Regions from separate parts of the Microbacterium sp. NPDC028030 genome, predicted to be linked through region 1. Evidence: predicted binding sites of a transcription regulator. Region 1 holds the regulator's gene; the other holds the start of a gene.
The links. Region 1 encodes HrcA, which represses chaperone genes, less so after heat shock. Its sites were predicted from a motif close to TTNGCACTCGNNNNNNNCGAGTGCNAA; they were not measured.
Positions count from the first base shown of each region.

Region 2: the regulator HrcA is predicted to act here: its motif matches at 3,618-3,644, upstream of groES (co-chaperone GroES).

Region 1 is NZ_JBEZXF010000002.1:216,086-232,087, forward strand. Features, by position in the region: gene AB0E56_RS09860 (family 1 glycosylhydrolase) at 1-681, shown strand, start outside; gene AB0E56_RS09865 (MFS transporter) at 678-1,913, shown strand; gene AB0E56_RS09870 (alpha/beta hydrolase) at 1,908-2,639, opposite strand; gene AB0E56_RS09875 (ABC transporter family substrate-binding protein) at 2,714-4,429, opposite strand; gene AB0E56_RS09880 (ABC transporter ATP-binding protein) at 4,571-6,499, opposite strand; gene AB0E56_RS09885 (ABC transporter permease) at 6,496-7,434, opposite strand; gene AB0E56_RS09890 (ABC transporter permease) at 7,436-8,419, opposite strand; gene lepA (translation elongation factor 4) at 8,658-10,511, shown strand; gene AB0E56_RS09900 (DUF1990 family protein) at 10,594-11,247, shown strand; gene hemW (radical SAM family heme chaperone HemW) at 11,247-12,464, shown strand; gene AB0E56_RS09910 (carboxylesterase family protein) at 12,475-13,893, opposite strand; gene hrcA (heat-inducible transcriptional repressor HrcA) at 13,996-15,027, shown strand; gene dnaJ (molecular chaperone DnaJ) at 15,066-16,002, shown strand, end outside.
Region 2 is NZ_JBEZXF010000003.1:259,161-275,162, reverse strand. Features, by position in the region: gene AB0E56_RS15725 (hypothetical protein) at 1-994, shown strand, start outside; gene AB0E56_RS15720 (hypothetical protein) at 978-2,204, shown strand; gene AB0E56_RS15715 (SAM-dependent methyltransferase) at 2,362-3,570, opposite strand; gene groES (co-chaperone GroES) at 3,731-4,027, shown strand; gene rarD (EamA family transporter RarD) at 4,211-5,143, shown strand; gene AB0E56_RS15700 (ABC transporter substrate-binding protein) at 5,288-6,541, shown strand; gene AB0E56_RS15695 (ABC transporter ATP-binding protein) at 6,801-7,568, opposite strand; gene AB0E56_RS15690 (ABC transporter ATP-binding protein) at 7,565-8,467, opposite strand; gene AB0E56_RS15685 (branched-chain amino acid ABC transporter permease) at 8,550-9,527, opposite strand; gene AB0E56_RS15680 (branched-chain amino acid ABC transporter permease) at 9,531-10,883, opposite strand; gene guaB (IMP dehydrogenase) at 11,134-12,636, shown strand; gene AB0E56_RS15670 (DUF4190 domain-containing protein) at 12,725-13,189, opposite strand; gene AB0E56_RS15665 (DUF2277 domain-containing protein) at 13,348-13,662, shown strand; gene AB0E56_RS15660 (response regulator) at 13,800-14,843, shown strand; gene AB0E56_RS15655 (ATP-grasp domain-containing protein) at 14,845-15,834, shown strand; gene AB0E56_RS15650 (PHP domain-containing protein) at 15,831-16,002, shown strand, end outside.

The DNA of each region.
Region 1 (16,002 bases):
CTGCGTGACACCGCCGAAGACCATCGGGCGGCGGCGTCATACGACCTGCTCCACAACCGTCTCTTCAGCGAACCGCTCCTGACGGGTGGGTATCCCGACCTCGAAGAGCTCGGTCTGCCGCCGATGCCGGTACGTGAGGGAGATCTGGAGGAGATCGGCCACTCGATCGATTTCTACGGCATCAACTTCTACAACCCGACCACGGTCACCGCGGCCGCGACGGAGAGCCCTGTCCCGTTCGACATCGTGCCGACTCCGGGCGCGCCCATCACCGGATTCGGCCCGGAATGGCCGATCATGCCGTCGGCCCTGCGTGATCTCCTCCTGGACCTGCACGCGCGGCACCCCGGCCTCCCGCCGGTCATCATCGGAGAGAACGGTGCGTCCTTCCCCGAGCAGAAGCGAGCGGCGCGCATCGATGACGCGGAGAGGATCGACTACCTGTCGGGACACATCGGGGCCGTCGGCGAGGCGATCGAGGCCGGAGTCCCGGTCGAGGAGTACACGGTGTGGTCCCTGCTCGACAACTGGGAGTGGGCGGACGGGTACACCCAGCGCTTCGGGCTCGTCCATGTCGACTTCGTGACAGGGGAGCGCACGCCCAAGGCGTCGTACGACTGGTACCGCGAGCTCATCGCACGTTCGCGTTCCGTGGCATCCACGGCGGAGGTGGCCGGATGAGCGGGGTCGCCGGCACGCGTACCGTACGGGCGGGAGCGCGCTGGATGTCACTGTTCACGCTCGCCTGGCTGGCGATCTGGACCGTGCAGCTCACGCCGGTGCAGCTGCTCCTGCCGCTGCAGCTGGACACGCCGGAAGACGACTGGATCCGCGGGGTGGTCTCGTCCGGTCTCGTGCTCGGCATCGGCGGTCTCGCCGGCATCATCGCGGGTCCGGCTGCCGGCGCACTCTCCGATCGCGGGGCTGCCGGGCGTCATCGCCGTCGTCCCTGGGCTCTGGGGGGCGTCGGCCTCACGGCCGTCTGTCTCATCCTCACGGGTTTCGCCGAGGGGCCCTGGGCCGTGGGCGCAGGATGGGTGGGGGTGTCGGTGGGCGTCGCCGTCTCGTCCGCGGCGTTCACTGCACTCATCGCCGATCAGCTCCCTTCGACGCAACGGGGCGCCGCTTCCGCGGCAGTCGGTTCGAGCCAAGCGGTGGGGATCGTGCTCGGTGTCGGTCTCGTCGTCCTGCTCGGACTCGGCATACGCGACGGCTACCTGCTGCTCGCGGCCGTCATCGCCGTGGTCGGATCCGCGGCGGCGCTGCTTCTGCCTGACCCGCCGACCACGGAGGCGCTGCGCCCGAAGCCGCTCGGACGTCGTCCGCTCGCCTCGTTGCGTGATCGAGACTTCGCCTGGATGCTCTCCGGCCGCCTGGTGACGAACATCGGCAACGCGCTGGGGACGGCCCTGTTCCTGTTCTTCCTGCTGCACGGCCTCGGCCAGCCGAGTGCCACCGCGCAGGACAACCTGCTCCTGCTCATCGTCGTCTACACCGTGTTCGTGGTGATCGCGTCGGTGGTGACCGGGATCGTCTCGGATCGCACAGGGAACCGGCGCACACTCGCCGTCGCGGCCACCGTCGTGCAGGCGGCGTCCGGCGTGGCCATCGCGCTCGTCCCGACGTTCGAGATGACGCTGGTCGCCGCGGCGCTGATGGGCCTCGGCTACGGCGCGTTCTCGACGGTCGGACTGGCCTTCGCCGCTGATCTGCTGCCCGACGAGCAGGACCACGCACGCGACCTCGGGATCGTCAACGTCACGGCGGCTCTCGGGCAGCTGATCGGCCCGGTGCTCGGAGCGGGACTTGTCGCGTTGGTCGGCGGGTTCTGGCTGGTCTTCGTCGCCGCCGCTGTCCTCTCGGTCGTCGGAGGAGTGCTCACCGCGTGCGCACGGCAGCCGGCGCGCTCATGAATCCTTGGCTGTCTGCTCGACCGTCGCGATCGCGAGCTGCAGCACGGCGTTGAAGATCCTCGGCCGCATGGCCGTGACCAGATGGGTCGTGCGCGGCACGATGATCAGCTCTGCCTGCGGGGCGAGCCGGCGGAACAGGTACTCGTTGAGCCGCAGCTGATCGTACTGACCGTTCACGAACCAGAGGGGGCCCGTGATCCGGGGGAGGGCTGCGGCGATGTCGAGCGCGGCAAGGCTGCGGAGCGCGGCGTCCTGCGTGTCGAGCGCGTAGCCGCCCGCAGCGAAGTCCGATCGCGTCTCGAGGGGGATGGTGGCCTCGAGCATCCGCGCGGTGAGCCACATCCCGCGGTCCGGAAGGGAGTCGACGGCCCTGGCGAACAGGCGGTAGGCCCGGAGCCCGGCGCCGTGGGGGAACGAGGTGCACGCCGCCGCGACCAGTCCAGCGACCGGCGGGCGCTGCGCACCTCCCGTGTACGCGAGGCAGAGCAGGCCGCCCATGGAATGCCCGACGAGCAGGACGGGCCCCTTCGCCGCGGCAGCGCGCACCGCCCCATCGATCGTGTGGAGCGCCTCGTGGAGGGTGAAGTCCTCGCCCATCCGGGTGCCGTGACCGGGCAGATCGACCGCCGTGACGGCGTATCCGAGCGCATCGAGGTAAGCGCGCTGCGCACGCCACATGGTGGCGGACGTGCGGATGCCGTGGACGAGGACGATCTGGGCGCTCACGCGTTCAGCATAAGGAAAGCGGGGCCGGTGGATCACCACCGGCCCCGCTTCGACACGATTCGTGTCAGAGGGTGTTACTTCTCCCAGCCGAGGTCCTCGACGGGAGTGACCCCGAAGAGGTCCAGGCCCACGTAGGGCTCCGGCGTGAGGTTCGCCAGGCCCTCCTGGACCACGTAGATCGACGGACCGTTGTAGAGCGGGATGACGCCCCAGGTCTCCTCGATGATCTTCGGCTCGAGGTCCATGGCGGCCTTGGTCCAGCTGTCCGAATCCTTCTGCGACTCGACCTCGTCGGCGATCTGCTTGTCGATGTCGGCCGTGCCGGTCGCAGACAGGTTCAGGCCGCTGTCGGAGCAGTAGATCTGGCACATCCACGCCGGTCCGAACGGGTCGGAGTCGGTGAAGCGGAGACCGAAGATGTCCCAGTTCTTGGACGTGAAGTCGTCCGAGAAGTCGGCGGATGCACGGACCTCGATCTGGAGGTCGATGCCGAGCTCCTTCTGCTGAGCCTGCAGCGACTTCGCGAGCGCCTCCTGCACGGGGCTGTTGCTGAAGATCGGGTAGACGACCGAGAACTTGACGCCGTCCTTCTCGCGGATGCCGTCATCGCCTTCCACCCAGCCGGCGTCGTCGAGCAGCTTCTTGGCGCCTTCGACGTCGTACTTCAGTCCGGCCTCACCGAACGCGTCCTTCCAGCCGTCCTGGAACGAGTACATGTTCAGCGAGCCTGCCGCCTCTTCCTCGTAACCGAGGCCGTTCCACGCGATCTGCTTCTGCTGATCGATGTTGACGCCCATGAAGAACGCCTTGCGCACGTTCACGTCCTCGAACTGCGGCTTGTCGCCGTCGACCATGAGAACCGTCTTGGCGGTCTGCTGAGCGCGACGGACGACAGCGCCGTCGACGTCCTCGACCTGCTTCAGACGCTCTTCGCTGCCGGCCTCGACCTGGTCGATCTCACCGTTCTTGAAGGCGTTGATCGCGGCGTCGTCCTCGAGAGCCGTGAAGGTGACCTTGTCGAGCAGAGGAGCGTTGCCCCACCACTCGGGGTTCGGCTTGAAGGACACGAAGCCCGCGTTCGCGTCGAACTCGTCGACCGTGTACGGTCCCGCGCCCCACTCGGCGTTGAGGTTGCCGATGTACGCGTTGTTGAACGTCTCGACGTCGGCGTGCTTCGGGTTCAGCACTCCGCCGGTCAGGAACGCCATGGACGGCCAGGCGTAGACGCCGTCGAAGGTGACGACGGCCGTCTTGGCGCTGTCGCCCTGCTCGACCGAGGTGATCTGCTTGTAGCCGTCGGTCGCGTTCGGGTTGAAGCCCTCGTCGTAGGAGCGGTTCGCCTTCCAGGTGGCGTCGATGGCGGTCCAGTCCATGTCCGTGCCGTCGTTGAAGTGCGCCTCGTCGGTGAACGTGAAGGTGACGGTCGTGTTGCCGTCGGCCTCGCCGATCTCGTACTCGTCGAGGTAGGCGTCGTTCTTCTGCACCTCACCCTCGGGGGTGACCAGGAGCAGCTGCGGCATGTAGTAGTACCACAGGCGTGCGGTGTCGGCGCTCGCGTCGCTGTTGAAGGCGTTCAGCTGCTCCGGAACCTCGTTGATCTCGAAGTTGACCTCGCCGCCCTCCTTCAGGTTCTCGCGGGGCTGCGGGTTGTAGTCGGCCGCCTTGGTCTCGACCTTCTCGCCGCCGTCGTCCCCGCCTCCGTTGTTCCCGGAACCGCTCGCGCAACCCGCGAGGGCGAGTGCGAGGGCGCCGCTGATCGCGATCGCCCCCAACAACTTCTTGTTCTTCATGGTGCTCCTTTCGCCTTTCGGCGTTTCATAAGGGGAAGAATAGTTCGGCCCTGGACGTATCACAGCGGTCGAAAGTGAATACCGCCTAACCGTTATCGGACGGTGACCCACATCAGGTGGCATCCGGTTTCAGGTCTGCCCTCACACGCTCACGGGGCGGGTGCTCATGGTCTCCGCGTCGAACACGACCCGGCGACGGGTGCGCTCGATGTCGGGGTCCGGCACCGGGATCGCCGAGAGCAGAGCCTGCGTGTACGGGTGCTGCGGGTTCTCGAACACATCGTCCACGTCGCCGTGCTCGACGAAGTCGCCGAGGTACATCACGGCCACGCGGTCCGCGATGTGGCGGACGACCGAGAGGTCGTGCGCGACGAACAGGTACGACAGCCCCAACTTGGCCTTGAGCTCGTCCAACAGGTTGATCACACCCGCCTGAATGGACACGTCCAGGGCAGACACCGGCTCGTCGAGCACGACGATCTTGGGGTTGGTCGAGAGGGCACGCGCGATGCCGATGCGCTGTCGCTGCCCTCCGGAGAACGCCTGCGGGAAGCGGTCGCTGTGCGCCGGATTCAGCCCCACGAGGTCCATCAGCTCGTCGACGCGTCGATGAGCCTCCTCCTTCGGTGTGCCGATCGCGAAGAGCGGCTCGGAGATGATGTCCGCCACGGTCATGCGCGGGTCGAGGGCTCCCATCGGGTCCTGGAACACGATCTGGATGTCGCGTCGCAGCTTCCGCTCGACCTTGTGGCTGTGGATGTCGTTGACGCTCGTGCCGGCGATCACGATGTCGCCGTCGGTCTGCTTGACCATGTCCATGATCTGCAGGAGCGTGGTCGTCTTGCCACTGCCGGACTCGCCGACGATGGCCATCGTCTCGCCCTCGCGCACGTCGAAGCTGACGCCCTTGATCGCGTGCACCTCGCCGACCTTGCGCTTGAGGAAGGCGCCCTTGAGCAGCGGGAACGTCTTGGTGAGGTTCTTGACCTCGAGCGTGATCGGACGCTCTTCGCGAGGGACCTTCGCCAGGTCGCTCTCCGGGATCTCGCGCACCGGGTACACGGGGAGGCCGCCGAGCCGTCCGCCGTCCTCGATCTCGTGCGACCGGATGCAGGCAGCACGGTGCGCATCGCCGGACCCGGTCGCCACGGGCAGCAGCTCCGGCTCTCGTGTGCGGCAGGCGTCCATGACGATGGGGCAGCGGTCCGCGAAAGGGCAGGCGTCGGGGAGGTTGATGAGCAGGGGAGGGTTTCCCTTGATCGGGGTGAGCGGCTCCTTCTCCGCCTTGTCGACGCGCGGGATGGCTCCGAGAAGGCCGATCGAGTACGGCATCCGGGTCTTGTGGAACAGTTCGTGCACCGGCGCCTGCTCGACGGGCTTCCCGGCGTACATGACCATGACGTCGTCCGCGGTGCGGGCGACGACGCCCATGTCGTGGGTGATCATGATCACGGCGGCACCGGTCTCCTGCTGCGCCTTCTCGATGAGGTCGAGGATCTGGGCCTGGATCGTGACGTCCAGGGCCGTGGTCGGTTCGTCGCAGATGATCAGCTTGGGGTTGTTCGCCATGGCGATCGCGATGACGACGCGCTGACGCATTCCTCCCGAGAACTCATGCGGGAACGACTTCATGCGGCGTTCGGGCTCGGTGATCCCGACGAGCGTCAGCAATTCGATCGAGCGGTTCCAGGCATCCTTCTTCGAGAGGCTGCGGTGCACGGTCAGGGCTTCGATGAGCTGGTCGCCGATCGTGAACACCGGCGTCAGCGACGTCAGCGGATCCTGGAACACCATCGACATGCCGTTGCCGCGGATCACCGAGAGCTGCTTGTCGGTCATGCCGAGCAGCTCCTGGCCGTCGTACATGATCGATCCGGTGACCTTGGCGTTCTCGTCGAGCAGGCCCATGATCGCGAGCGAGGTGACGGACTTGCCGGAACCGGACTCGCCGACGATGCCGAGGGTCTTGCCCGCCTCCAGGTCGAAGGACACACCTCGCACGGCGTCGACGCGGCCGGCCTCTGACGCGAAGCTGACGGTCAGATTGCGGACGGAGAGTACGTTGCTCATGCTCGGCCTCCAGCCGCAGAGGTGGGATCGAGGGCGTCGCGCAGACCGTCGGCGATCAACGCCATGGAGACGGTCAGCAGGGTCAGGGCCGCGGCGGGGAAGTAGAAGAGCCACGGCGAGGTGATGAGCGAGCTCGATCCGGCGCCGATCAACGCGCCGAGCGACACGTCGGGGATCTTCACGCCGAAGCCGAGGAACGAGAGTCCGGTCTCGGCCACGACGGCGTTGACGACGCCGAGGGTGAAGTTGATGACGAGCAGGGACCCGATGTTGGGCAGCAGGTGCCGCACGACGATCCGCATGCCGCGGACTCCCATGTACCGAGCGGCGCTCACGTACTCGCGCTCCCGGAGCGACAGCGCCATCGTCCAGATGACGCGGGCCGGGAAGTACCAGCCGATCACGAAGATCATGATGAAGGCGATCACACGCCAGTCGCCACCGGACTTGTTCGAGATCATCGCCAGGATGAGGAAGCTCGGGATGACCATCATGAAGTGGATGACCAGCAGCGTGACCCGCTCGGTCCAGCCGCCGAAGTACGCTGCGGCCGTTCCGACCAGTGCCGACACGATCGTCACGCCCACCGAGACGGTGACGGCGATCATCAGGGACCGCTGCAGTCCGACCGCGACCTGAGCGAACAGGTCGTTGCCGGCGTTGTTGGTGCCGAACCAGTGCTCGGCGCTCGGCGGGCTGCTCAGGTGGAGGAAATCGAGCTCGATGTGGTCGTAGCGCGCGATGAGCGGACCGAAGATCGCGAACAGCACGAGCACCACGAAGATGATGAGACCGGCGACCGCGCCCTTGTTGCGGGCGTAGCGGCGCGAGTACAGCGTCCACTTCGACAGGCGACGGGTGGCGACGCGCGTCGTCTCGGGGCCGGGAGCGACCTCGGCGGCCTCGACGGTGGGGTCGATCATTTCGGAGGTCATGTCAGCTCACTCTCACTCGAGGATCGAGTACCACGACGGCGATGTCGGCCAGGATGGCGCCGATCGCCGTGAGCACTGCCCCGAAGGCCGCGATGGCCACGGTGCCATGGATGTCGTTCTTCGTGATGGCGTCGATGAAGTACTTGCCCATGCCGTTCCACGCGAAGATCGTCTCGGTGAGGACGGCGCCGGTGAACACGGCGGGGATCGTGAACGCGACCTGCGTCGCGACCGGGATCAGCGAGGTCCGCAGTGCGTGCTTGCGGATCGCCTGCTGCTTGGTCAGCCCCTTCGCACGGGCCGTCCGCACGTAGTCGGCGCTGATGTTGTCCAGCAGGAGCGAGCGCTGCAGGAAGTGGATTCCCGCGTAGCCGATGAGCACCAGGGCTATCGTCGGCAGCGTCAGATGTTGCAAGACGTCTATGAGTACGGGGAAGAAGCCCTCGACGCCGCGGCTCGCGTTTCCGGTCACGTAGAAGATGCGCACGCCCGTCGCGTCGTTCAGCGCGATCGCCATCAGGACGATTCCGAAAGCCGCGACGACGATCGGGATGTTCATCGTGATGATGCTCGTGGCCTGGCCGATCCGGTCCGCGAGCTTGTACTGGCGTGACGCGGTGTACACGCCGAGCGCGATGCCGAGGATCGTGGTGAGGATCGTCGCTCCGAGAACCAGCTCCGCGCTGACCCACATCCGGTACGCGACCTGCTCGTTGACAGAGCCGCCGGTCGGACTGACTCCCCAGTCCCAGCGCAGCAGGATCGCCGTGAGCCAGTTCCACCACCGCTCGATCAGCGGGACGGTGTCACTCAGGTTGCGGGGCTCGAGGACGTTGACGATCTGCTCTTCGGTGAGCGGCGGGCGTCGACCCACGTAGTTGCTGCGCGGATCGAGGAATCCCCACGCCAAGAAGTACGTGAGGTTCGTCGCGACCACGATCATCAGCAGCCAGCCGAGTGCTCGGCGCAAGAGGTACTTGATCAAGGGGCAGTCTTTCTCTTCTACAGACGCGCTCGGGATCTGCCGACGCAACGCTGAGTCGGGTGGAACAGCTACTTTCACCACCGTCTCCCGCGACGCGACGGCCGTCACGGGGTCTGTGACGGAGTCTTATCGCTTACGGGATCCGGTGTCACGGATTTTTCCCGGGCAACTTCGGGAGACTATCACCGGAATGCCGGAATCGGGGATTAGCGCCCCCTGACCGTACAATCGAGTGGACATGTCCCCACGCGCTCTCACACCCCTTCAGCCTGCCTCGACGCCGGCTGCGCAGATCCGCAACTTCTGCATCATCGCCCACATCGATCACGGCAAGTCGACCCTCGCCGACCGGATGCTGCAGATCACGGGCGTGGTCTCCGACCGTGACATGCGCGCGCAGTACCTCGACCGCATGGACATCGAGCGCGAGCGCGGCATCACCATCAAGAGCCAGGCCGTGCGCATGCCGTGGGAGCTCGGCGGCGAGACCTTCGCGCTCAACATGATCGACACTCCGGGGCACGTCGACTTCACCTACGAGGTCTCGCGCTCGCTCGCGGCGTGCGAGGGCGCGATCCTGCTCGTGGACGCGGCGCAGGGCATCGAGGCCCAGACGCTGGCGAACCTCTACCTGGCGCTGGAGAACGATCTCCACATCATCCCGGTGCTCAACAAGATCGACCTTCCCGCCGCAGACCCCGAGAAGTACGCGAAGGAGCTGGCGTCGCTCATCGGCGGCAAGCCGGAGGATGTGCTGCGCGTGTCCGGCAAGACCGGCGTCGGTGTCGAGGACCTCCTCGACCGTCTGGTGCAGGAGATCCCCGCTCCAGTCGGCGATGCGGACGCCCCGGCGCGGGCGATGATCTTCGACTCCGTCTACGACGCGTACCGCGGCGTCGTGACATACGTGCGCATGGTGGACGGGAGCCTCTCGCCCCGCGAGCGCATCCAGATGATGTCGACCGGCGCGAACCACGACGCTCTCGAGGTCGGGGTGTCCAGCCCCGAGCCGATCCCGACCAAGGGACTCGGCGTCGGAGAGGTCGGCTACCTCATCACGGGCGTGAAGGACGTGCGGCTGTCGAAGGTCGGCGACACCATCACGAACGCACGCAAGCCCGCGTCCGAGGCCCTCGCCGGCTACACCGACCCCAAGCCCATGGTCTTCTCCGGCATCTACCCGATCGACGGCAGCGACTACGCGGAACTGCGCGAGGCCCTCGACAAGCTCAAGCTCTCCGACGCCTCGCTGCAGTACGAGCCGGAGACGTCTGTGGCTCTCGGCTTCGGATTCCGCTGCGGCTTCCTCGGCCTGCTGCACCTGGAGATCATCACCGAGCGTCTGTCGAGGGAGTTCGGCCTCGACCTCATCACGACCGCGCCGAGCGTGATCTACGAGGTGCTCACCAGCGACACCGGTGAGACGGTGACCGTGACGAACCCGAGCGAGTACCCGGACGGGCGCATCGGTTCGGTGTCAGAGCCGATGGTCAAGGCCGCGATCCTGCTGCCGAAGGACTACGTGGGCACCGTCATGGAACTGTGCCAGTCCAGGCGCGGCACGCTGCTGGGCATGGAGTACTTCTCCGAGGAGCGCGTCGAGCTGCGGTACAACATGCCGCTCGGCGAGATCGTGTTCGACTTCTTCGACCAGCTGAAATCGAAGACGCAGGGATACGCCTCGCTCGACTACGAGCCCTCCGGGCAGCAGGAAGCCGACCTCGTGAAGGTCGACATCCTCCTCCAGGGCGAGAAGGTCGACGCGTTCAGCTCCATCGTGCACCGGGACAAGGCCTACGCCTACGGCACGATGATGGCCGAGCGGCTGCGCAAGCTCATCCCTCGTCAACAGTTCGAGGTCCCGATCCAAGCGGCCATCGGCGCGCGCATCATCGCTCGCGAGACGATCCGCGCCATCCGCAAGGATGTGCTCGCCAAGTGCTACGGCGGTGACATCACCCGCAAGCGCAAGCTCCTCGAGAAGCAGAAGGAGGGCAAGAAGCGCATGAAGATGGTCGGCCGCGTCGAGGTCCCCCAGGAGGCGTTCATCGCCGCGCTGTCGGGTGACGTCGAAGGCAAGGAGAAGAAGTAGCACCGCGGATCGGACCGGATGATGTGTCGCTGTGCGGCGCGTGGGGGTGTTCGCTCAGGCAACGCGAAGTAGGCTGGAACTCATGCGGCGCGGGACTTTCCGAGACGACACGGTGGACTATGCGGCCGTGGGTGCGACCCATGCGCCCGATCTGATGCAGTACCCGCCGGAGCGGAGTATCCCGGCGGAGGAATCCTGGCGCATCGGCAGCGGGAGTGAGAGGTTCCAGACGGCGGGCGAGGCGCTCCTGTCCTGGACGGCCCAGCGTGCCGCCGGACTCTCGGTCGAAGACGTGCGCCCGGCGCCGGGGCCGGCCTACGCGGGAGTGAGCTTCGATGCGGAGGGCAACCCCATCGCGCCGAGTAAGCGCGACGTGGAGCCCCGCTACGACGCGGAGGGCATGCCGTTCGTCGGTGCGGGGATGACCCTGCACCTGCGAGGCCGGATCGCCGGCATGCGCGCCGATGCCGAACTCCGTGTGATCTCGGTCACCGAGGAGACGCGGCGCATCGGCTTCGTGCTCGGCACCGTCGGCGGTTCCGTGGTCCGAGGCGAGGAGTCCTTCGACGTCGACTGGCGCGAGGACAACGACGAGGTCTGGTTCACCGTCCGCGCCTTCGACGCCCCGAACGCGCTGCTGTACCGCATGGTGCCTGCACTCGTGAAGCGCCGCCGCCGCGAGCTCTTCGCGCGCTATCTCCGCGCGATCTCCCCGCTCTACGCGACCCCGCTGTGATGGCGGGACCCCTTCCTCTCGGAGACCCCGCACCGACGGACGGGCGACTGCCCGCCGATCTTCCGATCGACACGGGTGCGCCGTTCTCGGCGTACCTTCACATTCCCTTCTGCACAGTGCGCTGCGGATACTGCGACTTCAACACCTATACGTCGACCGAGCTGCGCGGGGCGAAGCAGGAGGACTACGCGTCGACCCTGATCGCCGAGATCCACCTCGCTCGACGCGTGCTCGACGATGCCGGGGCGTTGCGCCCGATGGACACGGTCTTCTTCGGCGGAGGCACGCCCACGCTCCTCCCCGCGGGAGACCTGGCCCGCATGCTCGATGCCGCGTCCTCGGCGTTCGGACTGGCTGAGGGCGCCGAGGTGACCGTCGAGGCGAATCCCGACACGGTGACCCCTGCCGTGGCGCGCACCCTGGCGGACGCCGGGGTCACGCGGATGTCGGTCGGCATGCAGTCGGCGGTGCCGCACGTGCTCGCGGCGCTGGACCGCACGCACCGGCCCGAGAACGTCCGCACGGCCGTCGCCGCCGCGAAGGACGCGGGCCTCGCCGTGAGCGTCGACCTGATCTACGGCGCGCCGGGGGAGTCCCTCGCCGACTGGGAGGCCTCGCTCGATGCGGCGCTCGCGCTCGAGCCCGACCACATCTCCGCCTACGCGCTCATCATCGAGGACGGCACGAAACTCGCACGCCAGATCCGCCGCGGCGAAGTGCCGACGCCCGACGACGACCTCCAGGCGGACATGTACGAGCTCGCCGATGCGCGCCTCGCGGACGGCGGCTTCGACTGGTACGAGGTCAGCAACTGGGCCCGCACGCCCGAACGGCGTTCCCGGCACAACCTCGCCTACTGGCGCGGCAGCGACTGGTGGGGCTTCGGTCCTGGGGCCCACAGCCACCTGGCGGGGCTGCGATGGTGGAACGTGAAGCACCCGGCGGCGTACGCGCAACGTCTCGCTGCCTCCGAGTCGCCGGCGGCCGGAACCGAGCGCCCCGATGCCGAGTCGCGCACATTGGAGCGCATCCTGCTGCTGAGCCGCATCCGCGAGGGGATCGCGGTCGACGAGGTGCCGAGGGCGAACCGGAGCCGGGTCGCCGGTCTGATCGCCGACGGATTGGTCGATCCGGTGGCTGCCGTTCAGGGGCGCGTCCAGCTGACGCTGCGCGGTCGCCTCCTCGCAGATGCCGTGGTGCGCGAGCTCACCGACTGACGAACCGGCATCACCCGGGGAGCAGGTCCATCCCGGCGGTGCGACGCTGCGTGACCGTCGAGCTGACGGCGTCGAACAGGCGCGTCTGCCGACCTGGACCGTACGGCGGCCAGCCGGGGTCGCCGTCGGTCACGAAGCCGACCCAGGCGGCGTTCATCTCGGTCGCGAGGTCACGCGGGGCATCGGGTCCGGCCAAGCGCCTGGCTTCCTCATCGCCGAGGCGGTCGAACACGAACCCGAGCTCGAGGGCGTGGGCCGCGCGAAGGTCTCGCACCGGACTCGGCCACGCGAACTCGTAGACGTGCGTCGTCGCGGGACGGGCAGCCGCGACGCGGCTCAGAGGCGCACGCAGCATCATGTCGGTGACGAGCTGGCCGAACACCTCACCCGTGCCGGCACCGGGGAAGGCCGCACGGTACTCGGATACGGCGCGACGGGGGATCCGGGAGAGCAGCCGGGCTGCCTGCAGCTTGAGCTCGCTGATGCCCGCCAGAGCCTCGGGTGGGAACCACAGCCGGTACTCGTCCGTGTTGCTGCCGATGAGCAGCGGGGTGTCGACCTCCGCCAGAACCTCGTGCGGGGAGCGCGGCAGGCTGTCGGGGTCGATCGCGAACTGGAACCCTGGGGCCCCGCCGAGCGGTGACGAGCCGGCGGACTGGGCGGTGCGCGCATCCAGCAGCTGCTCGGGCGAGAGCACGGCGAACGAATCTCGATCCGCGGTGACGCCGAGTCGCTTCGCCAGCTGCGCCGTCACTCTCCCCGCCTTCTTCGGGGACTGGGCAGTGAGCGGCCCGGATTCGATGACGGCGCGGGCGATCAACGCACGGGAGTCGTCACGTGCGAGAAGCCCGGCGACGATGGCTCCGCCGGCCGACTCGCCCATCGCGGTGAGGCGCTCGGGGTCTCCGCCGAAGGCCGCGATCTCGCGGTGGACCCACTCCAGCGCCGCGGCCGCATCGCGCAGGCCGAGGTTCCGGGGCGCGCCGTCCAGCACCGAGAACCCCTCGGAACCCAGGCGGTAGTTGATCGACACGAACACGATGCCCGCGTTCGCGAAGACGGTTCCGTCGTAGAGCGGCAGGGCTGCTGTGCCGCGTTCGAGCGCACCGCCGTGGATCCACAGCAGCACCGGCGCTCCTGCCGCCTCGGTCGGAGCCCACACGTTCGCCGTGAGGATGTCGTCACCGCCGATGCGCACGGATCCCAGGAGTTCGCCGATCGCTCCGGTGTAGGGGAGCTGGGGCGGCGTCGGGCCGAAACGCGTCGCGTCCCGCACTCCTTGCCAGGCGGGCGCCGGCTGCGGGGCTCGGAACCGGTTCTCACCGAAAGGGGCAGCCGCGTAGGGGATACCGAGGTAACGGGCGACTCCCTCCGTCTCGGTGCCGCGGACCACGCCGCTCGACAGGGTCGCCCGGGGTGAGGAGGTCATGAGCGTCATCCTAGGGTCGTGCCCCCGCGGTACGGAGAATCCGGAGCTTCACGGGGTAGGATTGGCACTCTGAACGTCCGAGTGCCAGCGGAAGGGAAGGCGATGGTCACAGAGCGAGGACTCCAGGTTCTCCGCGCGATCGTGCAGGACTACGTCGAGACCCACGAACCCGTCGGCAGCCGCTCCATCGTCGATCGGCATTCGTTCGGCGTGTCGGCGGCGACGATCCGCAACGACATGGCACTGCTCGAAGACGAAGAGCTCATCACGGCACCGCACACCTCATCGGGTCGTGTGCCCACCGACAAGGGCTACCGCGTCTTCGTGAACCACCTGGCCCAGTTGCGACCGCTCTCGTCGGCTCAGCGATCGGCGATCGAGTCCTTCCTGGGAGAGCCGGCCGACCTCGACGATCTGATGGTGCGCACGGTACGGGTGCTCACGCAGCTGACCGGGCAGGTCGCGCTCGCCCAGTATCCGTCATTCGCTCGCGCCCATGTCACGCACATCGAGCTGGTCGCGCTGGCGCCGAACCGACTCCTGATCGTGCTGGTCACCGATGCCGGGGGAGTGTCGCAGCGGATCGCGCCTCTGCCTGAAGCGATCGACGAGACGGCGATGGCGGTACTGCGCGCTCGCGTCTCCGCACTGATCACGGGTCAGGCGATCGGAGAGGCCTCCGACCGGCTCCAGACCCTGCTCGCGGCGGACGAGCCGCCGAAGGATCCGGTGCTGCACGCGATCGCCGGCGTCGTGCTCGACGAACTCGGCGGGTTCCGGCAGGAGCGCCTGGTGATGGCGGGAGCTGCGACGTTGGCGCGTCGCGAGCAGGACTTCCGCGGCAGCATCCACCCGCTCCTCGAAGCGATCGAGGAGCAGGTGACACTGCTGCGGCTGATGAGCGAGATGGTGACCGATGAGCACGGACTCGCGGCCAGCATCGGAACCGAGAACGCGCCGTTCGGGCTCGGCGAGGCATCGATCGTGGCCAGCAACTATGCGGCCCCCAGCGGAACGGCGCGCGTCGGCGTGATGGGTCCGACGCGCATGGACTATCCGAGCAATCTCGCGGCGGCACGGGCGGTCGCCCGTTACCTGTCGCGGATGCTCGACGAAGACGAGGCCGGCCGCTGACGCGGTCGCCACCAGAAGACACACGCAGAAGGGCGATTGTGGCGGACCACTATGAGGTTCTCGGGGTGTCCCGAGACGCTTCCACCGACGAGATCAAGAAGGCGTACCGGCGTCTGGCGCGACAGCTGCACCCGGACGTGAACCCGGGAGAGGATGCGGCCGAGCGGTTCAAGCTCGTGACGCACGCGTACGACGTCCTCAGCGACGACGACTCCCGCCGCCGCTACGACATGGGTGGCGGTGACGGTGCCGCGGGGAACTTCGGCGGCTTCGGGGGCTTCGGCGACATCTTCGAGACCTTCTTCGGGGCAGCGCAGGGCGGAGGGCGCGGAGCGCGCCCGCGGTCGCGGCGGGAGCGCGGCCAGGACGCGCTCGTCCGGGTGACGCTCGAGCTCGGCGATGTGGTGTTCGGTGCGCATCGCGACATCGAGGTCGATACCGCGGTGCTGTGCGAGACCTGCCAGGGATCGTGCTGCCAGGAGGGGACCTCCCCGGTCACGTGCGACATCTGCGGCGGCTCCGGTCACGTGCAGCGCCAGGTGCGCAGTCTGCTGGGCAACGTCGTCACCTCGCAGCCGTGCGGCACCTGCGAGGGGTACGGCACCACGATCCCGTACCCCTGCGGAACGTGCGGCGGCCAGGGACGTGTGCGCTCGCGCCGGACGGTTTCGCTCGACATCCCCGCCGGCGTCGAGACCGGTCTCCGGCTCCAGCTGCCGGGCTCCGGAGAGGTCGGCAAGGCGGGCGGTCCGAACGGCGATCTCTACGTCGAGGTGACGGTGAACGCGCATCCGGCTTTCAGCCGTGAGGGCGATGACCTGCTCGCGACGCTCGAGGTAGCGATGACGGATGCCATCCTCGGGACCGAGACGACCATTCAGGGCCTGGACGGCGAAGTCGAGCTGGAGATCCGCGCGGGTGTGCAGTCGGGCGACGTGCTCACGATCAAGGGCCGAGGGATCACGCCGCTGCGCG
Region 2 (16,002 bases), on a different contig from region 1:
CTCGGATGCGGACGGCACTGCCTCTCGCGCGGATCATGTCGACCCGACCCTCGAGATCGATCCCGCGCAGGAGCAGGGCGTCGCGCAGGAGCAGCGGACGGCCCGTGAGCGGGACCCGCTCGACATCGCCGATGGTGCGAACCTCGACGCGGAGGAGGCCTCGCGGGGGAGGACGGCCTGGCGCTCGGTGCTCTCCCTGCTCCGGGGTCACTGGCGGCCGGTCGCCCTCGCGACCGCGGCCATGCTCGCGATCGGCGTGGGCGTTGGCTGGCTCGCGTTTCGGGCTCCCGATCCCGCTTCCGTCGAACTGACCGCCGAGCAGCAGGCCTGGCAGGACGAGCTGGTCGCTGGCGGCGTGTACGACGCGGGGTCGGTCCGTGCCCTCGCGGTCGAAGAGGGCGCGGTCATCTGGGCCGCGACGAAGGACGCGCGAGAGCGCACCTGCGTCATCCTGGGCACGGGCGACGTGACCGTGCCCAACTGCGAGCGCACCGAGACGGTCGCCGAGACCGGGGTGTACGGGTCCATCACGGTGCAGGCGTCGGACGACCTCCAGCGACAGGTCGGGGTGCAGATGCTCTTCACGGCGTCGGGTGAGCCGGCGGTCGCCGTGAGCTCGTACGACTACGACCCGGGGCAGAGCGGCATCACCTACGCGAACGACCGCGAGGCGGACACCGCGAAGCGTCTCGCCGACGACGGCTTCGACGCCAGCTCTCTCTGGGTGGTCGGATACGACCGCGACGTGCCGGTCTGGACCGCCGTGCAGACCGAGTCCCAGAACCCGTGCCTGATCTACGACGGCTCGACCGCGGAGTCCCCGATGACGTGCGCGGATCCGCAGACGATGCAGGAGCAGTCGTCGAGTCTGGTGCTCAGCGTCGTCGACACCGAGACCGGCGGTCAGACTCACCTCGAACTGGCATCGAACCGGGGACCCGGCTACCTCGTCATCACCCGCGAGGGAGGCGTCTCCGGTGCCGGTGGGAACTGACGCCCAAGAGCTCAGGGCGCTGCAGCAGAAGGCTTATGGGCGCGGCGGCGCCCTCACCCCGGACGAGGCTGATCGCCTCCGCGACCTCGAGGAGGCGCACCGCAATCTCGTGCACAGGGCGGCCGAGCCGCCGGCAGGCGCGGAGTCCTCGGGTGGTGTCCGACCCCCGGCGGACCCGTCCGCGACGGACTCGCTCGGGATCGCCGGCTCGCCAGGGGCCACCGACTTCCTCGGGACGGATTCGCTCGGGACGGACTCGCTCGGGACCGACGCACCCGCCGTGACGGCGGAAGGCGAGGCCCACCAGGCCGTTCCCACCGACACTTCCGGCGGTGTGCGGCGGCGGTCCGCGATGGTCGTGGTCGCGGCGGCTGCGGTGGTGCTCGCGATCGGCGTGGGCGCCGGATGGGCGCTGTTCTCTCCGCGGCTGGCGAGCGTCCCGCTGACCGACGCACAGCAACAACGCCGTGTCGAGCTCGTCGCCGAGGAGTACGATGCCGGCTCCGTCCGCGCCATCGCCCAGACCGCCGACGCACTGGCCTGGTACGCGACCAGGGGCGACGGCGAGTCGGTCTGCCTGATCCTCGATGTGGGTGACCAGTCGCAGGCGGACTGCCGTCCACCGGAGGAGCGCGAGCGCGGGCTGATGGCTTCGTTGCCGCTGCCCGCGGATGACGGCGAGGACCCCGGGGGTTCGGACTTCGTGCAGGCGACGATGTTCCTCACCGATGCGGGCGAGCCGATGGTCGGGATGCAACGGTGGGGTGTGCAGTCGGGGGTGCTCGATCTGTTCGAGGGGACGGAACGTGATCGCGCGGCGGCTCTCGTCGAGGAGGGATACGAGCTGGGCCTCTCGATCATGGGGTACTTCCGCGGCGCCCCCGTCTGGCTCGGCGACCGCGTGACCGAGCAGGGTGCGACGGAGCGGTGCCTGATCGTCGACGCCGGCGGTGCTACGGCCTGCGAGCCGTTCGAGCGGGCGCTGTCATCGGGCCTCGGCGTGCATGTGGTCGATGTCGATCCCACCGGGGGCGTCGTCGCCGCGTCGGTGCTGGACCTGCGTTTCACCACGCAGCAGACCCCCTACCTCACCGTCACCGCAGATGCCTCCTCCGCGGTCGAGGCCACCCCCGGCGATTCGCTCATCATCCAGTCGCCGCTTGGCGACCCCATCGAGGTCGAGCCCCCCGGCCACGACCCGCGCGGTTGACCCCCACCCCACCCTCGCCCCCTCCCCACCCTCGCCCCGCCGAGTGCACGGTTTGCTGCCGAACGCACGGCCTCGTGGCGTCGACATCCCGTGCTCTCGACGACAAGCCGTGCGCTCGACGGAGCAGGAGGGAGCAGGGGAGGGAGCAGAGGAGGGCTCAGGCGGCGGGGATCCGGTCGGCGAGGATGGCGCGGCGCTGATCGCCGACGCGAGCGAGGATCAGCGTCGCCTCCTGGTCGCCGCGCAGCGTGAGCTTCTTGCGGAACGCGGCAGGGTCGACGTCGACGCCGCGCTTCTTGATCTCGAGACGCCCGATGCCGTGCGCCGTGAGTGCGGCGCTGATCGCCTTCGGGTTCGCCGGCAGGGTCTCGCGCACCCGGAACGACTGCACGAACGGACTCGTCAGTGCCGCGTCCGAGGTCAGGTACGCGATGTGCTCGTCGAGCATCCCGGCATCGAGGCTCCTGGCCACCTCGCCGATGAGGCGTGCGCGGATCACGGCACCATCGGGCTCGTGCAGGAACGCACCGAGCTCGCGCACGGGTTCGTCGGGGGCGTCCGCGGGGGCGGTGAGTTCGTGCGATCGGTCGTCACGGATCACGAGAGCCGCCCGACGGACGCCTTCTCGTGCGAGGGCGCCACTCCACACGACGAGCTCGACGACGCTGCCGTCGGCGCTCACCCACTGTGCTTCGGCGTCGAAGGGCAGTGCCTCGCGGTCGTGGGCCGGACCGAGCTTGATGCCGGTGGGCACACGTGAGGCGACGTCGAACGCCCAGTCCAGGGAGGGGGAGTAATCGTCGGCGGACACTCGTCGGGTCTCGCCGTGTCCCGCGGTCCGCCGTGCCGGATCCAGCCAGACCGCGCCGGAGCCGGTGACGGGCGTCGCCTCGAAGGCGTCCTCCGCTGTGCTGTGCCGCACGACCGCGCTCTCGCCGAACGGTGCGAGGTTGTAGGCGGCGATGGCGGCCGTGACCTCGTCGGCGTCGACCGCGAGCACATCCAGACCAGCACCGGTGAAGGCGAGGGCATCCCCGCCGATCCCGCAGCCGAGGTCGGAGACGGCCGTGAGGCCCGCACCGCGGATCCGCTGGGCATGCCGCGCGGCGACGCCGAGCCGGGTCGCCTGCTCGAGTCCGGCACGGGTGAACAGCATGCGCGCAGCGAACGGTCCGAATTTGGCCGTCGCCCTGGCTCGCAGCCGAGCTTGCCCGACCACCGCCGAGACGAGCTCGGGGGAGTGGCCGGCGGCGCGGAGCCGAGAGACCGCACGGGCCACGTCGGCCGTGGACTCGATCGGTCCCACCGCATCGAGCAGTTCGAGACCGGCGGGGGTCAGCAGGGCGCGCAGCTCGGACATCTCCACGCCCTCAGCCTAATTCCCGTCCGAGCCGGTGAGCGGTGACGAGCGTGTTGGCACTCGCATTGCATGAGTGCCAGCCGACCGCCTACACTGGCATTAGCACTCTCGGGTTGAGAGTGCGAACAAGTCTTTCGTGTCAGCGTCAAGAAAGAAGAGGTAGACCGTGTCGGTTTCCATCAAGCCGCTCGAGGACCGCATCGTCATCAAGCAGGTCGAGGCCGAGCAGACCACCGCGAGTGGCCTGGTCATCCCCGACACCGCCAAGGAGAAGCCCCAGGAGGGCGAGGTCGTGGCGGTCGGCCCCGGCCGCATCGACGACAACGGCAACCGTGTTCCGATCGACGTCGCCGTCGGCGACCGCGTGCTCTACAGCAAGTACGGCGGAACCGAGGTCAAGTTCGGTGCAGACGAGTTCCTCGTCCTGTCCGCTCGCGACGTCCTCGCGGTCGTCGTCCGCTGATCAGCTGAACCCGGTTCCGTGCCTCTCAGAGGCGCAGGAACATGGTCCTCGAAAGGGGCCCGGATGCTCCGGCATCCGGGCCCCTTTCTGCGTTCGGTCATACGGCATCCGTTTCCTGCCAAACTGCGCCGCGGCCGTGCTTCGGCGCGCTCGGCACCACGCAGGCGGGCATAGGGTTGTGCGGTGACCCCCGAGACGACCCGCGCCACTCAGACTGCGGGAGTCGCGTACGCCGGAGCCGCCTACCTCCTGTGGGGAGTGCTCCCGCTCTACTTCGTGCTCCTCATCCCGACCGGGCCGTGGGAAGTCGTCGCGTGGCGGGTCCTGCTGTCGTTCGTCTTCTGCGTCCTCCTGCTCACGGTCACGCGAGGATGGGCGGCATTCGGCGTCATCCTGCGGCAGCCGAAGCTGTTGGGCTGGACCGCCCTGGCGGGCCTGCTGATCTACCTCAACTGGCAGGTGTTCCTGATCGGGACGCTCAGCGGCAACGTGATCGAGACGAGTCTCGGCTACTTCATCAACCCGATCACCACCGTGCTCCTCGGCGTGTTCGTGCTCAAGGAGCGCATCCGCAGGCTGCAATGGGCGGCTATCGCGATCGCCGCGATCGCGGTCGTCGTGATCGTGGTCGCCTACGGCGAATTCCCGTGGATCGCGCTCTCGCTCACCGCGTCGTTCGGGATCTACGGACTCATCAAGAAGAAGATCGGCCCGGCGGTCGACGCGGTCAGCGGCCTGACGCTGGAGTCGTTCTGGCTGATCCCCATCGCGGTGGTGCAGCTGATCGTCGTGGCGCAGACGCCCCCGGGTATCACGATGGGCGCGAACGGCGGGGTGCACGCCCTGCTCCTGGCATTCGCCGGGATCGCCACCGCCGTCCCGCTGCTGCTGTTCGCCGCGGGCGCCCGGCGCATCGACCTCACGGTGATCGGGATGATCCAGTTCATCACCCCGGTACTGCAGTTCCTGATCGGCGTGGTCATCCTGCACGAGCCGATGCCCGTCGAGCGCTGGGCCGGGTTCGTCATCGTCTGGATCGCGATCGGTGTCTTCGTCGCCGATCTGCTGCTCGCGGGTCGCCGAGCCCGCATGATGCCGCGCCCCGAACCCGTGTGAGCCCCCGGTTCGCGCGCCGGGGAACCCAGTGCCGGATCGTTAACGCACCGAGATACTTGCACCTCCTGCGCGTGGGCCTCACGGCCTAGTGTTAGAGCACCCGACCGTGGTCACAATCCACGTTCAGTTACGCAAGGGAGCATCATGAACGCACTGAAGGGCTCGCGCAGCGCGAGGGTCTTCGCAGGGATCGCCTTGATCAGCGCATCCGCCATCGTCATCGCGGGCTGCAGCAGCACGCCGAACGCCGAGCCCAGCGAGGGTGGTGAGAAGCCGGCCGTCGACCTGACGCTCAAGCTCGGCTCGCTGCTCCCCGCGACCGGTTCGCTCGCCTTCCTCGGTGCTCCGATGGAAGCCGGTGTCCAGCTGGCTGTCAACGAGATCAACGAGGCAGACGCCGGTGTGACCATCGACCTCACCACCGCCGACGAGGGCGACCTCGACAACAAGGCGTACGAGACCTCCATCACGAACCTGCAGAACGCCGGCATCACCGCCATGGTCGGCGCCGCATCCTCGAGCGTCACCAAGCTCATCCTCGACGGCAACGCCGGTGCAGGCATCCTCACCGTCTCCCCGTCGAACACGTCGCCGGACTTCACGGGGATCAACCCGCTGTACTTCCGCACGGCGCCGAGCGACAACCTCCAGGGCGAGGTGCTGGGCAACCAGATCGCCGAAGACGGCCACAAGACACTCGGCATCATCTACCAGAACGACCCCTACGGCACGGGCCTGTTCGAGGCCATCAAGGCCACGTTCGAGGGCACGGGCGGCGAGGTCGTCGCCGAGTCGTCCTACAACCAGGGCGACGGCCAGTTCAACGCTCAGGTGGCGGAGATCGCCGCAGCCAAGCCCGACGCGGTCGCGGTCGTCTCGTACGACCAGTTCGCGACCATCGCTCCGCTGCTCGGCAACGCGGGCATCGACACCGGTGCGCTGTACCTGGTCGACGGCAACCTGAAGGACTGGGGCACCGACATCCCGGTCAGCCTCGAGGGCTCGAAGGGCACCCGCGCCGGCGCCGAGCTGCCGCAGGACTTCCTCGACCAGCTGAACGAGGTCTGGACCGCCGACGGCAACGACCCGATCGATGCCGTCACCTACTCGGCCGAGGCGTACGACGCCGTGATCCTGATGGGCCTGTCGGCACTCGCCGCCGGTTCGGTCGAAGGCGCCGACCTCGCCGAGCAGATGCGCACCGTGTCGGGTGGCGACGGCGACGGCGAGAAGTGCACCACGTTCGCCGAGTGCGCCGACATCATCAACGGCGGCGGAACGGCCGACTACGACGGCCTCTCCGGTGAGATCACGTTCGACGAGAACAACGACCCGAAGGGCGCCGCGATCGGCGTCTACGAGTTCGACGCAGAGAACGTCACCACGCGCATCAAGTAATCGCGTAGACGAGGCCCCGGATGCTCGCATCCGGGGCCTCCGTCGTGCCCGACCGCCCCGCCCGCCGGCCTCTGCCCTGTCCACATGTCGGGAGTTCGCGCGGATGTCGGACGAAACGCCGGCCGAGCGCCCGACGGGTGCACGAACTCCCGACAGGTGCCCCGCGTCGGACCTCGGGTCGAAGCCGCGGCCCGAGCGCAAGCCCCAGACACGCGGGAAGGGGGATGCCGCGTGGCATCCCCCTTCCCGTGCGAAGGCCTCAGGCGGCGTCTGTCCCGAGCGTCCCCAGGTAGAGGCCGATGACCTTGGGGTCGTTCAGCAGCTCGCGGCCGGTGCCCTCGTAGGCGTCCTTGCCCTGGTCGAGGACGTAGCCGCGGTCGCAGATCTGCAGGCAGCGCCGCGCGTTCTGCTCGACCATGATCGTCGTCACACCCGCCTTGTTGATGTCGGAGACGCGGATGAATGCATCGTCCTGGCGTACGGGGGAGAGGCCGGCGGACGGTTCGTCGAGCAGCAGCACCGAGGGGTCCATCATGAGGGCCCGCGACATCGCGACCATCTGCCGCTCGCCGCCCGACAGGGAACCTGCGCGCTGCTTGAGGCGCTTGCCGAGTTCGCCGAAGATGCTGCTCACGAACTCCAGCCGCTCCGCGAAGATCTTCGGGTTCTGGTAGAGCCCCATCTCGAGGTTCTCCTGGATGGTGAGCGACGGGAACACGTTGTTCGTCTGTGGCACGAAGGCCACGCCGCGGCGGACGAGCTTGTCGGCCTTGAGGCCCACGATGCTCTCGCCCTTGACGGTGACGTCGCCGGAGCGGATCTCCACCATGCCGAAGATCGCCTTGAGCAGGGTGGACTTGCCCGCGCCGTTCGGACCGATGATGCCGATCAGCTCACCCTTGCGGGCGACGAGGTTCGCGCCGTTGAGGATGTTCACTCCGGGGAGGTAGCCGGCGTGCACGTCGGTCAGTTCGACGATGACATCGTCGTTCTTGATCTCGTTCCGCTCGACGGGTGCGTCGGTCATGCCTTCTCCTCCTCGGCGTCTTCGGCCTCGACCTCGGCTTCGACCTCGGTCTCGATCTGCTCACGGATCCGAACGGCGTCCTCGTCGGAGATCACCGGGAGACGGCCGGTGACGGCTCCGAGGTCGACGTCCTGGTGGGCCCCGAGGTAGGCATCCACGACAGCCGGATCCTCCATGACCTGGTCGGGCGGTCCTTCGGCCACCACGCGCCCCTCGGCCATCACGACCACCCAGTCGGCGATGTGGCGGACCATGTGCATGTCGTGCTCCACGAACAGCACCGTCATCCCCAGGTCCTTGAGGTCGAGGATGTGCTCGAGCAGCGACTGGGTCAGCGCGGGGTTGACGCCAGCCATCGGCTCGTCCAACATGACGAGCGTCGGGTCGCTCATGAGCGCGCGCGCCATCTCGAGCAGCTTGCGCTGACCGCCCGAGAGCGACGCGGCGAAGTCCTGCTCCTTGGCGTCGAGCTTGAAGCGGGTGAGGAGTTCGTGCGCACGCGCCTCGATCTCCTGATCCTGCTTGCGCCACAGGAAGGGGAACAGCCCGGCCCAGAATCCCTCGCCGCGCTGGTCCTTGGCGCCGAGCTTCATGTTCTCCAGCACCGTGAGCAGCGACAGCGACTTGGTGAGCTGGAATGTGCGCACCTGCCCCATCCTGGCGACCTTGAACGAGGGGATGCCCGACAGGTTCGTCCCGTCGAACGACCAGGTGCCGCTGTTGGGCTTGTCGAAGCCGCAGAGGAGGTTGAACAGCGTCGTCTTGCCGGCGCCGTTCGGACCGATCAGCGCCGTGATGGCGCCGCGGGGGATCTCCAGGTGATCGACGTCGACCGCTGTCAGACCGCCGAAGCGGCGTTCCACGGCATCGACGATGAGGATCGGATCGACCTTCTTCACGCCGGGGGCTGCCGGACCGGCCGCGAGGCCGCCGGTCTTGGCGCGAGGTGTGCTCTTCGCGGGCGTGACCACCGCGTCGTCGTTACTTGACAAAGGTCATCTCCCTCTTGTTTCCGAGGATGCCCTGCGGGCGGAAAACGACGATCAGCATCAGGACGACGCCGATCACGATGTACCGCACGACGTCGGCCTGTGCCCCCGACATCGGCAGGTAGCCGGCGTTCGCCATCGCGGGGAGCAGCGCTCCGAGGAAGGCGAACACCACCCAGAACAACACGGCGCCCAGTGTCGGGCCCAGCACGGTCGCCGCACCGCCGAGCAACAGGATCGTCCACAGGAAGAACGTCAGCGAGGTGGAGTAGCTCCCGGGGATCACGGCCGAGGGCAGGACGAACACGATGCCTCCGAGGGCTCCGATCACACCGCCGACCACGAGCGCCTGCATCTTGTAGGCGAAGACGTTCTTGCCGAGCGAGCGCACTGCGTCTTCGTCTTCACGGATGCCCTTGAGCACGCGTCCCCACGGGCTGCGCATGAGTGCCCAGACCACCAGGACGGCGACCGCGAGAGCGATGAGCCCCACCACGCGGACCCACAGGTCGTTCGCGTTGTAGGTCCACGGCCCGAAGCCGTAGGTTCCCGGCGGGAAGGGGTTCGCGTCGCGGAAGCTCTGGTGATAGCCCGAGAGCCCGCCGGCGGAGTTCGTCCACTTCTTGAACAGTTCCGTGACGAACAGGAGCCGGATGACCTCGGCAGCCGCGATCGTCGCGATGGCGAGGTAGTCCGCGCGCAGCCGCAGCGTCGGGATGCCGAGGAGGAGCGCGAACAGGGCGCCGCCGATCATGCCGACCAGGACACCCGCCCACCAGGGGAACCCGAAGGTGAGGATCGAGATCGCGTAGCCGTAACCGCCGATCGCCATGAAGGCCGCCATACCGAAGTTGAGCAGCCCCGTGTAGCCGAAGTGCACCGCGAGGCCGGTCGCCGCGAGGGCGTAGGCCATGGTGGTCGGGCTGAAGAGGTAGGAGGCGGTGTTGCCGAAGATGCTTCCGAAGTCCATGCGTCAGCCCAACCTTTCCTTGCGCCCGAGGATGCCCTGTGGTCGCACGAGCAGGATCACGATCAGCGCGACGAGGGCGCTGGCGTACTTGAGATCCGAGGGGACGCCCAGGAGCGTCGAGACCTCGACGGCGAGACCCACGATGATCGAGCCGATCAGGGCGCCGATCGCCGAGCCCAGACCGCCGAGCGTGATCGCGCAGAACATCAGCAGCAGCATCTGCATGCCCATGTCCCACTTCACTCCCGGCCGGAAGTACGCCCAGAGGATGCCCGAGATCGCCGCGAGGGCTCCGGCGAGGATCCACACCGTCCGGATGACCTTGTCGACGTCGATGCCGGATGCGGCGGCGAGCTGCGGGTTGTCCGAGATGGCGCGCGTCGCCTTGCCGGTGCGGGTCCTGGTGAGGAAGAAGGCCACGCCGAGGATCACGATGATGCTCGTCGCCATCCCGATCATGTCGATGTACGAGAGCGAGATCGGTCCCAGCTTGATCGGGGTTGGGCTCGCGCCCGGCAGCTGGTACGTGTTGCCGCCGATGATGTACTGCATGCCGTAGCGGAGGGCCAGCGAGAGGCCGATGCTCACGATCATGAGCTGGACCACGCCGAGGCCTCTTCGCCGCAGCGGTTTCCAGATGCCGGCGTCCAGGGCCCATCCGAGCGCGGCGCCTCCGATGACCGCGGCGATGATGCCGAGCCAGATCGGCAGCTGCCAGAACGTGGTGAACAGCAGCGCCACCACGGCGCCCCAGGTGACCATCTCGCCGTGGGCGAAGTTGGACAGCCGTGTGGTGCCGTAGATGAGCGCGGCGCCCATCGACGCGAGCCCGAGGAGGAGGCCGAAGTTCAGACCGCCGACCAGGCGGGAGAGCAGCTGGTCGAGGAACGACACCGTCACGCGTTCTCCCGCGCCGAGGAAGAAGTTGACGATCTTCGTCCCGGTGAGACCGAACTCGAGCTCGAAGGAGGCAGTCGTCCCCGATACGGGTTGGATGCCCTCGGGGAGCTGCGTCGCATCGACGATCACGCCGTCGGGGAGTGTGGACTCGTCCACCGTGAGGGTGTACGTCTCCTTCTCCGGCACGTACAGGCGCCACTTGCCCTCGGCGTCGGTCTCGGTCTCGGCTTCGAAGCCGTTGCCCTCGATCGACATCCCGACGCCCTCGACGGGCTCGTCGGCATTCGTGACGACGCCGGCGAAGTAGAAGTCGGTGACCTCCTGCCCGTCGTCCGTCGTCTCGGCGGAAGCCGATGACGGAGGGAGGAACAGGAACGCGCTGAGCGCCATGAGGATACCGAGGAAGGCGACCAGCCACGGGCGCTTTCGATGCACGGCGATTGTTGTGGGTCCCACGCAACCTCCACTGTGAGTGCTGTCTCCGCGAACTCGGGTTGAACCGCGGGGATGGGCGACGCACTTGAGCGTAATGCGCGTTCGGCGATTCACCTACCACCGGGCCCAACGGTCAGGTAACGACAGGCCTCTGGGAATGTTCTCGGGCGTGTCACGCTTAGAATCTACATACGGGCCGCAGCCCCGCATCGGCCGACGTCGACCACCCCCTCGCACTCGGACTCGCGCGACTCGCGCAGAAGGAGAATCCATGGAACAGCACGATCCCTTCGGCTTCGTCGGACTGACGTACGATGACGTGCTTCTCCTTCCCGGTCATACCGATGTCATCCCCAGCGAGGCGGACACGTCGTCGCGGATCACCCGTCGCATCTCGGTCGCGACACCGCTGCTGTCGAGCGCGATGGACACGGTCACCGAGTCGCGCATGGCGATCGCGATGGCGCGCGAGGGCGGCATCGGCATCCTGCACCGCAACCTCTCCATCGCCGACCAGGCCGCGCACGTCGACCGCGTGAAGCGCAGCGAATCCGGCATGATCACCGACCCGATCACCACGACGCAGGATGCGACGGTGGAAGAGGTCGACAACCTGTGCGCGAAGTACCGCATCTCCGGGCTTCCGGTCGTCGACGCCGACGGCAAGCTGGTCGGCATCATCACGAACCGCGACATGCGCTTCGTGTCGGGCTTCGAGCGTCAGACGACCTTCGTGAAGGACGTCATGACCAGCGAGAACCTCGTCACCGCCCCGGTCGGCGTCGCAGCGGGCGAGGTCATCGCGCTCTTCGCGAAGCACCGTGTCGAGAAGCTGCCGCTGATCGACGACGAGGGCAAGCTCGCGGGTCTCATCACCATCAAGGACTTCGATAAGAGCGAGAAGTATCCGCTCGCGACCAAGGACGACCAGGGGCGGCTGCGCGTCGGCGCGGCGATCGGCTTCTTCGGCGACGCGTGGGAGCGTGCGGAGGCACTGCGCGACGCCGGGGTCGACGTGCTCGTGGTTGACACCGCGAACGGCCAGTCGCAGGGCGTCATCGAGCTCGTCAAGCGGCTCAAGGCCGATGCCTCGTTCGAGCACATCGACATCATCGGCGGCAACGTCGCGACCCGCGAAGGCGCTCAGGCTCTCGTCGATGCCGGGGTCGACGCGGTCAAGGTCGGCGTCGGACCGGGCTCCATCTGCACCACCCGCGTCGTGGCCGGTGTCGGCGTGCCGCAGGTCACCGCGGTCTACGAGGCGTCCCTCGCCGCCCGCCCCGCTGGCGTCCCGGTCATCGCCGATGGCGGTCTGCAGTACTCGGGAGACATCGCGAAGGCGCTCGTCGCCGGTGCGGACGCCGTGATGCTCGGTTCGCTCCTTGCCGGCACCGATGAGTCGCCGGGTGAGATCGTCTTCCAGTCGGGCAAGCAGTTCAAGCAGTACCGCGGGATGGGTTCGCTCGGCGCGATGCAGACCCGCGGCAAGCAGACGTCGTACTCGAAGGACCGCTACTTCCAGGCCGACGTCCCCAGCGACGACAAGCTGATCCCCGAGGGCATCGAGGGACAGGTGCCGTATCGCGGGCCTCTCGCCGCGGTGGCGTATCAGCTGGTCGGCGGTCTGCGTCAGTCGATGTTCTACGTCGGGGCGCGCACGATCGAAGAGCTCAAGACGCGCGGCAAGTTCGTGCGCATCACCTCGGCCGGGCTGAAGGAGTCCCACCCGCACGACGTGCAGATCGTGGTGGAGGCACCGAACTACAAGAAGTGACGCCGGATCCCGCAGGGGGATCGCGTGCAGAGGAAGGGGCTGGATGCCTGTCGCATCCAGCCCCTTCCGGCGTTCCGGCCGGAGACGTTCAGCCGCACCTGTAGGTGATGCCGTCGACGTCCCACACTCCGGGGCCGAGTTCGGCGCACATGCCGACGAGGCCGGCGATGACCGTCACGAAAAGGATGATCCCGATGATGCCGAGGATCGTCAGGAGCGCACCGACGATGATGCCGGCGATGGCGAGGCCCTTCGGCTGACCGGCTCGACCGAGCTTCACGGCTGCGACGATGCTCAGGATGAGACCGACCGGCGCCGCCACGAAGGCGAGGACGAGTCCGACGATCGACAGCACGCGCCCTGGCGGGCTGGGCTGCGGCTGCGCGTACCCGGTGGTGCCGGCCGGCGGGTGGCCGGCGATGCCATCCGGGGCGGTGTTCTCGTACGGCGTGGACGCGGGTGGGGGCGTCGGGGCCGCGCTCGGCGGGGGCGGCGGCATGTCGGGGATCCGTGATTCGGGGTTCGGCGAGTCGGGAGTCGGAGGGTTCGTCATGTTCTGTCCTGTCGTCGGAGTGATCGCACCGTGCTTTCGCCTCTCGGCAGCCCGAGCGTAGCGAGCACGGCAGCGCCGGCACCATCCCCTTGACGAGCCGGCATCCGACAGGAGCACGCCCCTTCCGTCTGTGCACGGCCCGGCGTAGCGTGCCGGGTATGTGCCGAAACATCGTCCCGCTGAACAACCTCCAACCCGCTGCGACCGACGACGAGTGCCATGACGCCGCGTTGCAGTTCGTGCGCAAGATCTCCGGAGCCAACGCGCCCTCGCGTGCCAACCGAGCGGTGTTCGACCGGGCCGTCGCCGAGATCGCGCAGGCGACCAGGGTCCTGCTCGACGAACTCGTCACGACGGCGCCGCCGAAGAACCGTGACGAGGAGGCGGCCAAGCGTCGCGCGCGTTCCGCCGAGCGCTACGAGGCGATCAGGGTCTACCAGCAGGAGAAGCGGGCCGCTGCGGCGCGGTCGTGACGAGCGGCCGCCGCGCATCTGTATGCCACAATCGACATACCCCGCTCGACTTTCCCTGCGGCCCCGGCGATGAAGGCGCCGAGATCGCGTGATCGATCCCCATCGATTAGGGAACCTCCCCAAGGAGAGCTCTACATATGCCTGAGGACGCTCCTCGCATCCTCGTCGTCGACGACGACGCCGATGTCGCCCTGCTCGTGAAGACCGTGCTGGAACGGCGGGCCGGCTGCGTCGTCGACGTCGCTGAAGACGGACAGACCGCGATCGATCGGGTCACCGCGGTGCGTCCCGACGTCGTCGTGACCGACATCGAGATGCCGGGGCTCAGCGGCCTCGAGCTCCTCGCCGAGCTCCGACGCACCGTGCCGACCGTTCCCGTGGTCGTGATGACCGCACACGTGTCGGTGGAGTACGCCGTGTCGGCGCTGCGTGCGCAGGCCGATGAGTTCCTCACGAAGCCGCTCGACAACGGCAAGCTCGTCGAGTCGGTCACGCGGCTGGTGGAGGAAGGACGCAGGCGGCGCGAAGAGGCGCGCCCGCGCGACGTGGTCCTGGCGATCGGTGCGCATCCCGATGACGTCGAGATCGGGGTGGGGGGCCTGCTGGCTGCCCACGCGAAGGCCGGCGACGCGATCACCATCCTCACCCTCTCCCGTGGTGCGCGAGGCGGCGACGCCGACAGCAGGCAGGACGAGTCGCTCGCGGCGGCGGAGATGCTGGGTGCACGACTCTTCCTCAAGGACCTCACCGACACCGAGATCTCGGGAGGGGGATCGACGGTCCGCCTCATCGAAGAGGTCGTGAACGAGGTCAAGCCCACCATCGTGTATACGCATTCGAGTCACGATCGGCACCAGGACCACCGTGCCGTCAGCGAGGCGACGGTAGTGGCCACGCGGCGCGTCGGCACCGTCGCGTGCTACCAGAGCCCGTCGTCGACGATCGACTTCCGCCCGACCCGATTCGTGCGGATCGATCCGTATCTCGACGACAAGCTGCGTCTGCTCGAGCGTTTCCAGTCTCAGACGGCGAGCCGCGATTACCTCGCGCCCGAGTTCGTCACGGCGACCGCACGCTACTGGTCGCGGTTCGGCGGCGGGACCGCCGTCGAACCGCTCGAGGTGGTGCGCGAGACCGCCGAGTTCATCGGCGCCCACGAACTCACCCGACGGGAGAGCTGAGATGACCACGCGTGTCCTGGTGACCGGAGCGGGAGGCCCCGCCGGTGTCGCCGTCATCCGTTCGCTCCTGCGACGTTCCGACCTGACCGTGTTCGCCGCCGATATGGATGGGTGGGCCAGCGGCATCTATCTGGTGCCCCCTGCACAGCGCCGGCTCGTCCCCCCTGGCCGCGACGATGACTTCGTGCCGGCGATCGCACGGATGGTCGAGGCGGACGACCTCGATCTCGTGATCTCGACGGTCGACGTCGAACTCATCGCGCTGTCGGAGCGGCGGGAGGAGTTGGCCCCGGCGGTTCTGGCGGCCCCCTCCGCCGACACGCTGAACACCGCGTTGGACAAGATGGCGCTTGCCGAGCGCTGCGCTCCGACCGGCCGCACCCCGCGGACGGTCCTCGCGGGCAGCGATGCCGCGGCCGTCGATTGGGAGTTCCCGGTCTTCGCGAAGCCGCGCCAGGGCGCAGGAAGCCGTGGCGTGCGACTCGTCCCTGATCGCGCCGCGCTCGACGCCCTGCCGACGGACGAGGGCCTGATCGTGCAGGACTTCCTCCCCGGTGAGGAGTACTCGGTCGACGTGATCGCCGACGCGGCGGGCAACGTAGTCGCGGCCGTGCCGCGCACCAGGGCGAGAGTCGACTCCGGCGTCGCGATCGCCGGACGCACGGTGCGCGACGAAGAGCTCGAGGAGACCGCGGCCGTCATCGCGCGGGCGATCGGACTCGTGGGCGTCGCCAACGTGCAGTTGCGCCGTGACCGCGCGGGACGAGCCGTGCTGCTCGAGGTCAACCCGCGCTTCCCCGGTGCCCTGCCGCTGACGATCGCGGCCGGCGTCGACATCCCCTCGCTGGTGACAGACCTGTTCCTGGGTCGCGAGCTGCCGGTGCGGGTGCCGTTCCGCGAGGTCGCGTCCGTCCGCTTCCTGGAGGACGTGATCGTCGAGGTCGACGACCTGCTCGTCTCCGCGCATGCCGGGCACCAGGAGGAACTGTGACGCACGCGGTGCTCCACGGTGATCACCACGTCCACTCGACGTTCTCGGACGACGCCGTCTCGACGCTCGCCGAGAACGTCGACGCGGCGGTGGGCGCGGGGCTGCGCACACTCCGCCTTGTGGATCACGTGCGCCAGAGCACGACATGGGTCCCCGAGTACCTGGCAG